One region of the Clostridium fungisolvens genome, then DNA from elsewhere that is predicted to be linked to it. Evidence: predicted binding sites of a transcription regulator. Region 1 holds the regulator's gene; each other region holds the start of a gene.
The links. Region 1 encodes HrcA, which represses chaperone genes, less so after heat shock. Its sites were predicted from a motif close to TGTTAGCACTCNNNNNNNNNGAGTGCTAACA; they were not measured.

Region 1 (3,293 bases):
TGGAAGAATTTATGTTTATGGGGCTAAGGAAATTAGAAGGAATATCAGAGGATAAGTTTAAGAAAAAATTTAAAGTTTCCATAGATGATATTTTTAAAGCTGTCATAGATAAACATGTAAAAGAAGGTCTTTTAATAAGAAAAAATGGTATGATTTTTTTAAGTGAAAAAGGAATAGAACTATCAAACTATGTTATGAGTGATTTTATGTTAACTTAGGTGGAAAAATATAAAAGAATGTATGAATTCATATGCTATATAAATTCATACATTCTTTTGAATTTTGTGGAGAGAAGCTGGGGAAACTAAGTTAGTTAAGACTAGATAAACTTTTATATTTAAGCAATACGGTCGTCAGCATATAAAAAATGTAAACTAGAAAGTAAGAAGAGATTATGTAAAAAATATCATGGACTTGAATAAAATAAGAATTTAGAAGCAATCGAGAGGAATTGTGAGAATGTAAGAGAAAGTTTATAAATAATAGCCTAAATTAATTTAATCTATAGATTTATTAACTTAAATCAAATTGACAAAAAATTATATAAATAATATATTTAAATCGTAGTCATTAGCACTCAAGTTAAGTGAGTGCTAACAAAAGAGGTGATATTAGTGATAGATGAAAGAAAAATTAAAATTCTTCAGGCAATAATAAATGACTATATAATGACTGGAGAGCCAGTAGGATCAAGAACTATCGCTAAAAAATATGATTTAGGAATAAGTTCAGCTACAATCAGAAATGAAATGTCTGACTTAGAAGAATTAGGATATCTTGAGCAACCTCATGCATCTGCTGGCAGAGTTCCATCAAGCAAAGGATACAGATTATATGTAGATAAACTAATGGAATTTCAAGGTGTTAGTTTGGAAGAGGAACTTCTAATTAAAAAATATCTTATTGATTCTGCTCTTTTTGAAGTAGATAGAATGATAAAGCAGGCAAGTACTCTTTTGTCACAATTAACAAAACTTACTTGCGTAGTAAATGCACCTTCTGTTAAGAAAAGTGTTATAAAGTCTATACAACTTATGATTGTAGATCAATTTAACCTTCTTTGTGTTATTGTTACTGATAGTGGAGCGATAAAAAACAGTCTTATTAAGGTAACTAACATACCAACATTAGAAACATTATCAAAGATAAACGATATATTGAATATAAGACTTAAAGATCTAACGATAGAACAAATAAATTTGGTTACTATAAACAAGTTGAAGAAAGATTTGTTAGGTTTTGATGAAATATTTAATGCATTGATACCAGCATTGTATGAAACTTTAAATACATCAGAAAGTGAAGTGTTTATGGAAGGTACAACTAACATATTTAACTACCCTGAGTACAATGATATAGAAAAAGCTAAGGAGATATTATCTCTTCTTTATGATAAGGACAATGTTTCTAAATTGATAGTAAGTGATGATAATATTTCTATAAGAATAGGTGATGAAAATTATCTTCCTGAGGCAAAAGATTGCAGTGTAATTTCTGCTGTATACACCTTAGGTGGTAAAAATACTGGGACCATTGCTTTAATTGGACCAACAAGAATCAACTATCCTAAAGTGTTATCCATCATGGCAGAAGTTATGAAGGAACTTAATGAGTCGCTTAAGAATCAACGCTTGAAATAAATATAAATAATTATATTTTTATAGTATAAAGTAAAGAATAGCAAGGGGTTTTATATATTAAGAAAGCCCTATTTCATAAAAAAGAGATGAGGTGTAGTAACAAGATATGAAAGAAGTGAATAACGAAAATATCAATGAAAAAGATGATGTAAATACTGCAGAAGTGGAAAATGAAAATTTAGAAGAAAAAGATACTCTAGAAGAAGTTCTAGAAGGTGAAATTTTAGAAGATATTGAATTTGAAAGTGGTAATGATAATGTTACATCTTTTAAAGATGAAATAATTAAACTTAAGAATGAAAACTCGAAATTAAATAATGAATTAGATGCATTAAAAGAAAGACTTTTAAGATTAAATGCAGAGTATGACAACTTTAGAAAGAGAACTTCTAAAGAAAAAGAAGGTATTTATACTGATGCTTGTGAGGACGTACTTAAAGAAATGTTCCCAGTGTTAGACAATCTTGAAAGAGCTGTAACTGTTGATGGAAGTGTTGATGACCTTAAAAAAGGAGTAGACATGACTGTAAGACAGTTCAAAAATGCCTTTGAAAAATTAGGAGTAGAGGAAATAGAAGCTAACGGTGAATTTGACCCGAATTTACATCAAGCAGTAATGCATATAGAAGATGAAAATTTAGGTGCCAACACCATAGCAGAGGTCTTTCAAAAAGGCTATAAAAAAGGTAGCAAAGTTCTTAGGTTCACTATGGTTAAAGTAGCAAACTAGTAAACATACTTTTATTTGAATAAATTAATTAAATTCGTGATTAATGAGGAGGAAATAGCAAATGTCAAAGGTTATAGGTATTGATTTAGGAACAACTAATTCTTGTGTAGCTGTTATGGAAGGAGGAGAACCTGTAGTTATAGCAAACTCAGAAGGTGCAAGAACAACTCCTTCAGTAGTATCTTTCCAAGCTAATGGAGAAAGATTAGTTGGTCAAGTAGCTAAAAGACAAGCGATTACAAATCCAGATAAAACAATAATATCAATAAAGAGACATATGGGAACTAACCATAAGACTACTATTGATGGTAAGGACTATACTCCACAAGAAATATCAGCTATGGTTCTTCAAAAGATAAAGGCTGATGCAGAAGCTTACTTAGGAGAAACTGTAACTCAAGCAGTTATAACAGTTCCAGCATATTTCAATGACTCACAAAGACAAGCGACTAAAGATGCAGGTAAGATAGCTGGTCTTGAAGTTTTAAGAATAATAAACGAACCAACTGCAGCATCATTAGCTTATGGTCTTGATAAGACAGATCATAGCCATAAAATATTCGTTTATGACTTAGGTGGTGGTACTTTCGACGTATCAATACTTGAACTTGGAGATGGAGTATTTGAAGTTAAGGCAACAAATGGAGATACTCACCTTGGTGGAGATGACTTTGACCAAAAGATTATAGATTATATAGCAGCTGATTTTAAATCACAACATGGAATTGATTTAAGAAATGATAAGATGGCTTTACAAAGACTTAAAGAAGCAGCTGAAAAAGCTAAGATAGAGCTTTCGTCTTCAACTCAAACTATAATAAATCTTCCATTTATAACAGCTGATGCTACAGGCCCAAAGCATATTGAATTAACTCTTACAAGAGCTAAATTCAATGAAATAACTAATGATTTAGTTGAAAGAA
Region 2 (3,293 bases), 2.0 Mb from region 1:
AAAGATATCCTTGTTTTCTTTTTCTTCTTCCTTTGAAGTTTCTTTGTTGTCATCATCTTCAATTCCAAGATCATTGCTTGATACTGATCTGAATTCTTTTTCTTTATAAGACATCAACATCTTTATAGCAAATTCATCTACTTCATCAGTAAAGTATAGTATTTCATATCCTTTGTCAAGTAAAAGCTCAGTTTGAGGAAGTTTTTCTATTCTCTCATTTGATTCCCCTGAAGCATAGTAAATATACTTTTGACTTTCTGCCATTCTATCTACATACTCAGCAAGTGTAACCATCTTCTTTTCCTTTGAAGAATAGAACATTATTAAGTCTTGAAGAACATCTTTATTGCTGCCATATTCACTATATAGACCGTACTTCAATTGTTTTCCAAAAGCTTCATAGAATTTTTCGTACTTCTCTCTATCATTCTTGAGCATAGTTTCAAGTTCGCTCTTTATCTTGTTCTTTATGTTCTTTGCAATAAGCTTAAGTTGTCTGTCATGCTGCAATATTTCTCTTGATATATTTAAGGACAAATCTTCTGAATCAACTATTCCTTTTACAAAACCAAAATAGTCTGGAAGTAAATCTCCACACTTATCCATTATCATAACACCACTTGAATATAATTCTAAACCTTTTTCGTATTCCTTAGTATAGAAATCATATGGTGTTCTTTCTGGTATAAATAATATTGCGTTGTAGCTAATAGCACCATCAACACTTATATGAACATGCTTTAAAGGCTTATCAAAACCAAAATGCTTTTCTGAATAGAAATTGTTATAATCTTCTTCTTTTAATTCTGATTTATTTTTTCTCCAAATTGGAACCATACTATTAATAGTTTTTTCTTCAGTATAGCTTTCGTACTCACTTTCACTGCCTTCTTTAAGCTTACTTTCAGTAACATCCATCTTAATTGGATATCTAATAAAGTCAGAGTACTTCTTGATTATGGACTTTAGTCTATATTCTTCTAAGTATTCATCAAAGCTCTCATCTTCTGTATTATCCTTTATCTTAAGGATTATATCTGTTCCTACAGTAGCCTTTTCACAAGGTTCAATTGTGTAGCCTTCTACTCCTTTGGATTCCCATTTATATGCTTCTGTACTACCAAAAGCTTTACTAATAACGGTAACAGTATCAGCTACTAAAAATGCAGAATAAAATCCAACACCAAATTGTCCTATTATATCATATCCATCTTTTATTTCATTTTCTTTTTTAAACTTCAATGAACCACTTTTTGCAATAACCCCTAGATTATCATCAAGGTCTTCTTTAGTCATTCCTATACCTGTATCAGATATCTTTACAGTTCTGCTCTCTTTATCAACGCTAACCTTAATAAAGTAGTCATCTTTTTCAAAAGATATAGATTCGTCTGTTAGTGCTTTGTAGTAAATCTTATCAATAGCATCACTAGCATTTGATATAAGCTCTCTTAAAAATATCTCTCTGTGAGTATAGATTGAGTTAATCATAAGATCCAAAAGTCTCTTGGATTCTGCTTTAAATTGTTTTGTTTCCATTATAAAACCTCTCCTTTCGCAATTGAAACCAGGCATATATATGTGTGAGCCTAGCTTTATTTCATGTACAAGGTAACTGCCATCTAAAAACTTATTTACTTTATCTCTTAATTCCTAAAAAGCAATATACCTAATAAACATCTTCTTATTTGTTTATACTAAGCCAACAAGAAGTACACTGTTAGCACTCATACTTAGTGAGTGCTAACCCCTATTTTTTATATATCACTTTTTAAATTTTATGTCAATATATTTCAGTTTAAAAATATCCATTCATAAATGAAACATGCCGTTTAATATTGTAATTTATTTTCGTAAATATTGATTTTATTTGTATTTACAATTAACATTAATATGGATGAATTACTTCATATTTAAACTTATGTTTTCATATTGAAGCCATTTCATCTTTATGTAACCTTTCAGATTGTTTAATAGGATGGAGTTGATTATATGGAATTTATAAAAGTAGGGGCTGCCTGCCCTAAAATAAAAGTAGCAGATATAAAATATAATGTTGAAAATATAAAAAAATGCATAGATGAAGGCTTAAAACAAGAAGTTAAAGCTTTAGTTTTCCCTGAACTTGCTGTTACAGCCTATACATGTGGCGATTTATTTTCACAGTCTAGATTAATAAAAGAATCTATCAATGGTGTAGAAGCTATATGCGAATATACTATGGGAAAAGATATGCTCATAGCTATAGGCAATCCACTTATATATAATAATTGTCTCTACAACTGTGCTTTTATTATATTTGAAGGCAAAGTTCTTGGTATAGTACCAAAAAGTTATATCCCTAACTATACGGAGTTTTATGAAAAAAGATGGTTTACAGAGGGAATTGGACTTAAAGACAAGAACATTGATCTACCTTTTCAAAAAGCTGTTCCCTTTGGAACAGATCTTATTTTTAGTTACGAAGATGCACGCTTTGGATTCGAAGTATGCGAGGATTTGTGGACTGTGGTTCCACCAAGTTCTTATTTATCCATAGCAGGTGCTAATATAATAGGCAATCTTTCAGCCTCAAATGAACTTGTATCTAAAAGCGATTATAGAAAATCTCTAGTTTCTGACCAAAGTGCTAGATGCATGAGTTCCTATATATATAGTTCTGCTGGTGTACATGAATCAACCACCGATTTACTCTTTAGTGGTCATATGCTAATTGCAGAAAACGGCTCTAAACTAAATGAAAATGAGCGTTTTCAAAGAGATAATGAAGTTATTTCGTCAATAATAGACTTATATAAATTAAATTCGGAAAGATTGAAAAATGTAAGCTTCAGAGATACTGCAAGACTTAATACCTTTGAATTTAGAAATATTGAGTTTGCTTTTGACAATATCGATGTTACTGATTTCAATAGATTTATTGATAAGCATCCTTTTGTTCCTTCCTCTGAAGTACAAAGAAAAGATAGATGCAAAGAGATATTTAACATTCAAGCATCAGCTTTAGCTAAGAGATTAGAACATACTACCCTAAATAAAGTCGTTATAGGAATTTCTGGTGGGCTTGACTCTACCCTTGCACTTTTAGTCGCAGTTAAAACCTTTGATATGCTAAAACTGCCTAGAAAAAATATAATAACAATAACAATGCCTGGCTTCGGCACTACCGACAGAACTTACAACAATGCTCTTACCCTATGTACTGAACTCGGCTGCGATCTTAGAGAAATAAATATAGTAAATGCTGCTCTTCAACATTTTGAAGATATCGGTCATGATAAAAATATCCATGA
Region 3 (3,293 bases), 620 kb from region 1:
GTCTATAGTAGGATATTTAGTACAAGCATTCTTTAATATAAGTGTAGTAAGTGTTGCACCTGTATTTTGGGCTATGCTTGGAATAGCTGCTAATGTAGGTGAGAGTAATCAAATTAAAATAAATGAATCAGAAATGATAGGTGAAAATTTGTAAATAAAAAAGAGCTAATTATTAGCTCTTTTTTACTGCATAGAAATTATTAGTGAAAAATGGTAGTCTTTGAAGTCCTTAATAGCTTCTTATGTCTATGATAAATAATCTTAAATATTATCACTTGGATAAGAGTTAGAGCTATGATTGTTATTCCACAGATCATAAAAAAGTTTTCCGGCAAGGCATTTATAACTGGATCAGTATTTGGGTCAAATAACCATAAATCATTGCTGAAAAATAGCTTGTGGAAATTTTCAAAGGTTTTATCAAAATTATTTAATACTAAAATAAGTATAGATATTGAAAAAACAGATAGAATATAAAAAGTATGGTTGAATATATTAAATATTTCCTTTGTAAGATATTTTTTCTTAAATATCAACAATAATACAAAGATTATGGCAGTAGACCAAGTTATGATATGAAGATATATAAATATATTTTTCACATCTACGAAATGTGTTTCTCCGCCAGCACTCATTATAAAATCTGGGAATTTTAATTTATGTATAAAAGGTGATTGAAGATATTTAATAAGTACTTTGTAGTTTGTCATAAGTTGTCCTTCTGAAAGGGAGGTAGCACTTGTAATGTCAAAAGTTTTTATGCTCATCTTGTATAGTGGTGTAAAGTTTAAGGTTGCTATTGACCACAATCCAATTGAAGCAACGGTTAAAATAAGAGAGAGAATAAAATTTGAAATCTTAGTTAAATAACTATAATTTTTAGAAATCATCATAACGTCCTTTCGTATAGCATAGAATATAAAGTTTCATATTTAATTATTATCATTTTTTATAAAAAATAAATAGCTTTATAAAAAATAATATAATAAATTTATGAATTATTTATGTTTTTATATGAAAATTAACTGATATATTTAAAAAAATTACTAAATATATCAGTTAATTTTCATAAAGGCTATAATCATTGAGAAAATAAAAGAAAAAATTAGAAAAAGAGAGATAATTTCATAAAATTAAACAATTTAGTCCGAGAAAATGGATAAAAATATCAATTAGTTGTTGAATTATTAAATAGTATTGTCTATTATAATAATTGTATTAGCACTCAATATTAACGAGTGCTAACAAATAAGTTAAATATTAAATTTATATACTCTAAAAATCATAAGGAGGGTTTAGAAAATGAGAATTAAACCACTTGGTGACAGAGTTGTTATCAAAAGATTAGAAGCAGAAGAAAAAACAAAAAGCGGTATAGTTTTAACAGGAGCAGCAAAGGAAAAACCACAAGAAGCTGAAGTTGTAGCTGTTGGACCTGGAGCAATTGTTGATGGAACTAGAATTCAATTAGAAGTTAAAGTTGGGGATAAAGTATTATTCTCAAAATATGCTGGTACAGAAGTTAAAATTGATGGTGAAGAATACACCATACTAAAACAAGAAGATATACTAGCAATAGTAGAATAATAGACAGGAGGTAGAATTTGATGGCTAAGCAAATAAAGTTTGGTGAAGAAGCAAGAAGAGCTATGCAAGCTGGTGTAGATAAGCTTGCTGATACTGTAAAAGTAACTTTAGGACCTAAGGGAAGAAATGTTGTTTTAGACAAGAAGTTTGGTGCACCACTTATAACAAATGACGGTGTATCAATTGCAAGAGAAATAGAATTAGAAGATCCATTTGAAAACATGGGTGCTCAATTAGTAAAAGAAGTTGCAACAAAGACAAATGATGTTGCTGGAGATGGTACAACAACTGCTACATTACTTGCTCAAGCAATAATTAGAGAAGGTTTGAAGAATGTAACTGCTGGTGCTAATCCTATACTTCTTAGAACTGGTATAAGAACTGCAGTTGAAACAGCTGTAGATGAAATCAAGAAGATATCAAAACCAGTTGAAGGTAAAGAAGACATAGCTAGAGTTGCTGCTATATCAGCAGGTGATGAAGAAATAGGTAAGCTTATAGCTGATGCTATGGAAAGAGTAGGCAACGAAGGCGTTATAACTGTTGAAGAATCAAGATCAATGGGTACAGAACTTGATGTTGTTGAAGGTATGCAATTTGACAGAGGATATGTATCACATTACATGGTTACAGATACAGAAAAGATGGAAGCTGTTTTAGACAATGCTTTAATACTTATAACTGATAAGAAGATAAGCAATATTCAAGAAATTCTTCCAGTACTTGAGCAAATAGTTCAAACAGGAAAGAAGCTTCTTATAATTGCTGAAGATATAGAAACAGAAGCAATGGCTACTCTTATAGTAAATAAGGTAAGAGGAACATTTAACTGTGTTGCTGTTAAGGCGCCAGGTTTTGGTGATAGAAGAAAAGAAATGCTTGAAGACATAGCAATACTTACTGGTGGTATAGTTATATCTGAAGAGCTTGGAAGAGATCTTAAGGAAGCTACTCTTGATATGTTAGGTCAAGCTGAAGTTATAAAGGTAACTAAGGAAAACACTACTATCGTAGGTGGTAGAGGAGACAAAGAAGCAATCACTAGTAGAGTGGCACAACTAAGAACTCAATTAGAAGAAACTACTTCTGAGTTTGATAGAGAAAAACTTCAAGAAAGATTAGCTAAGCTTGCTGGAGGAGTTGCTGTTATAAAAGTTGGAGCAGCTACTGAAACAGAATTAAAAGAAAAGAAATTAAGACTTGAAGACGCTTTAGCAGCTACAAAAGCAGCTGTAGAAGAAGGTATAGTACCTGGTGGTGGAACAGCTTACGTAAATGTTATAAAACAAGTAGCTGAGTTAACATCAGAAGTTGCTGATACTCAAGTTGGTATAGATATAATAGTTAGAGCTTTAGAGGAACCAATGAGACAAATAGCTACTAATGCTGGAGTTGAAGCTTCTGTTATAATAGAAAAAGTTAAGCATAGTGAAGTTGGAGTAGGTTACGATGCATTACTTGGGGACTACAAGAACATGATAAAAGCAGGAATTGTTGATCCAACTAAGGTTACAAGATCAGCTCTTCAAAATGCTGCATCAGTTGCATCAACATTCTTAACAACTGAATCAGCTGTAGCTGACATTCCAGAGAAGACTCCTGCAATGCCAAATCCAGGCATGGGAATGGAAGGAATGTACTAAAAACAAGAACTTAGAGCTAGAATGCTTCTGCATTCTAGCTTTTTTGATGTACAAAAATGTGCA

Region 2: htpG (molecular chaperone HtpG) is a predicted target of HrcA. The motif match lies at 1,719-1,749, and genes of this name have one in related genera.
Region 3: groES (co-chaperone GroES) is a predicted target of HrcA. The motif match lies at 1,217-1,247, and genes of this name have one in related genera.

The regions. Positions count from the first base shown of each region.
Region 1 is NZ_BLZR01000001.1:3,484,794-3,488,086, reverse strand. It holds gene hemW (radical SAM family heme chaperone HemW) at 1-218, shown strand, start outside; gene hrcA (heat-inducible transcriptional repressor HrcA) at 615-1,640, shown strand; gene grpE (nucleotide exchange factor GrpE) at 1,747-2,370, shown strand; gene dnaK (molecular chaperone DnaK) at 2,432-3,293, shown strand, end outside.
Region 2 is NZ_BLZR01000001.1:1,525,962-1,529,254, reverse strand. It holds gene htpG (molecular chaperone HtpG) at 1-1,539, opposite strand, end outside; gene bsdtw1_RS06240 (NAD(+) synthase) at 1,993-3,293, shown strand, end outside.
Region 3 is NZ_BLZR01000001.1:4,105,556-4,108,848, reverse strand. It holds gene bsdtw1_RS18185 (O-antigen ligase family protein) at 1-154, shown strand, start outside; gene bsdtw1_RS18180 (TIGR01906 family membrane protein) at 201-800, opposite strand; gene bsdtw1_RS23660 (hypothetical protein) at 745-870, shown strand; gene groES (co-chaperone GroES) at 1,303-1,587, shown strand; gene groL (chaperonin GroEL) at 1,608-3,230, shown strand.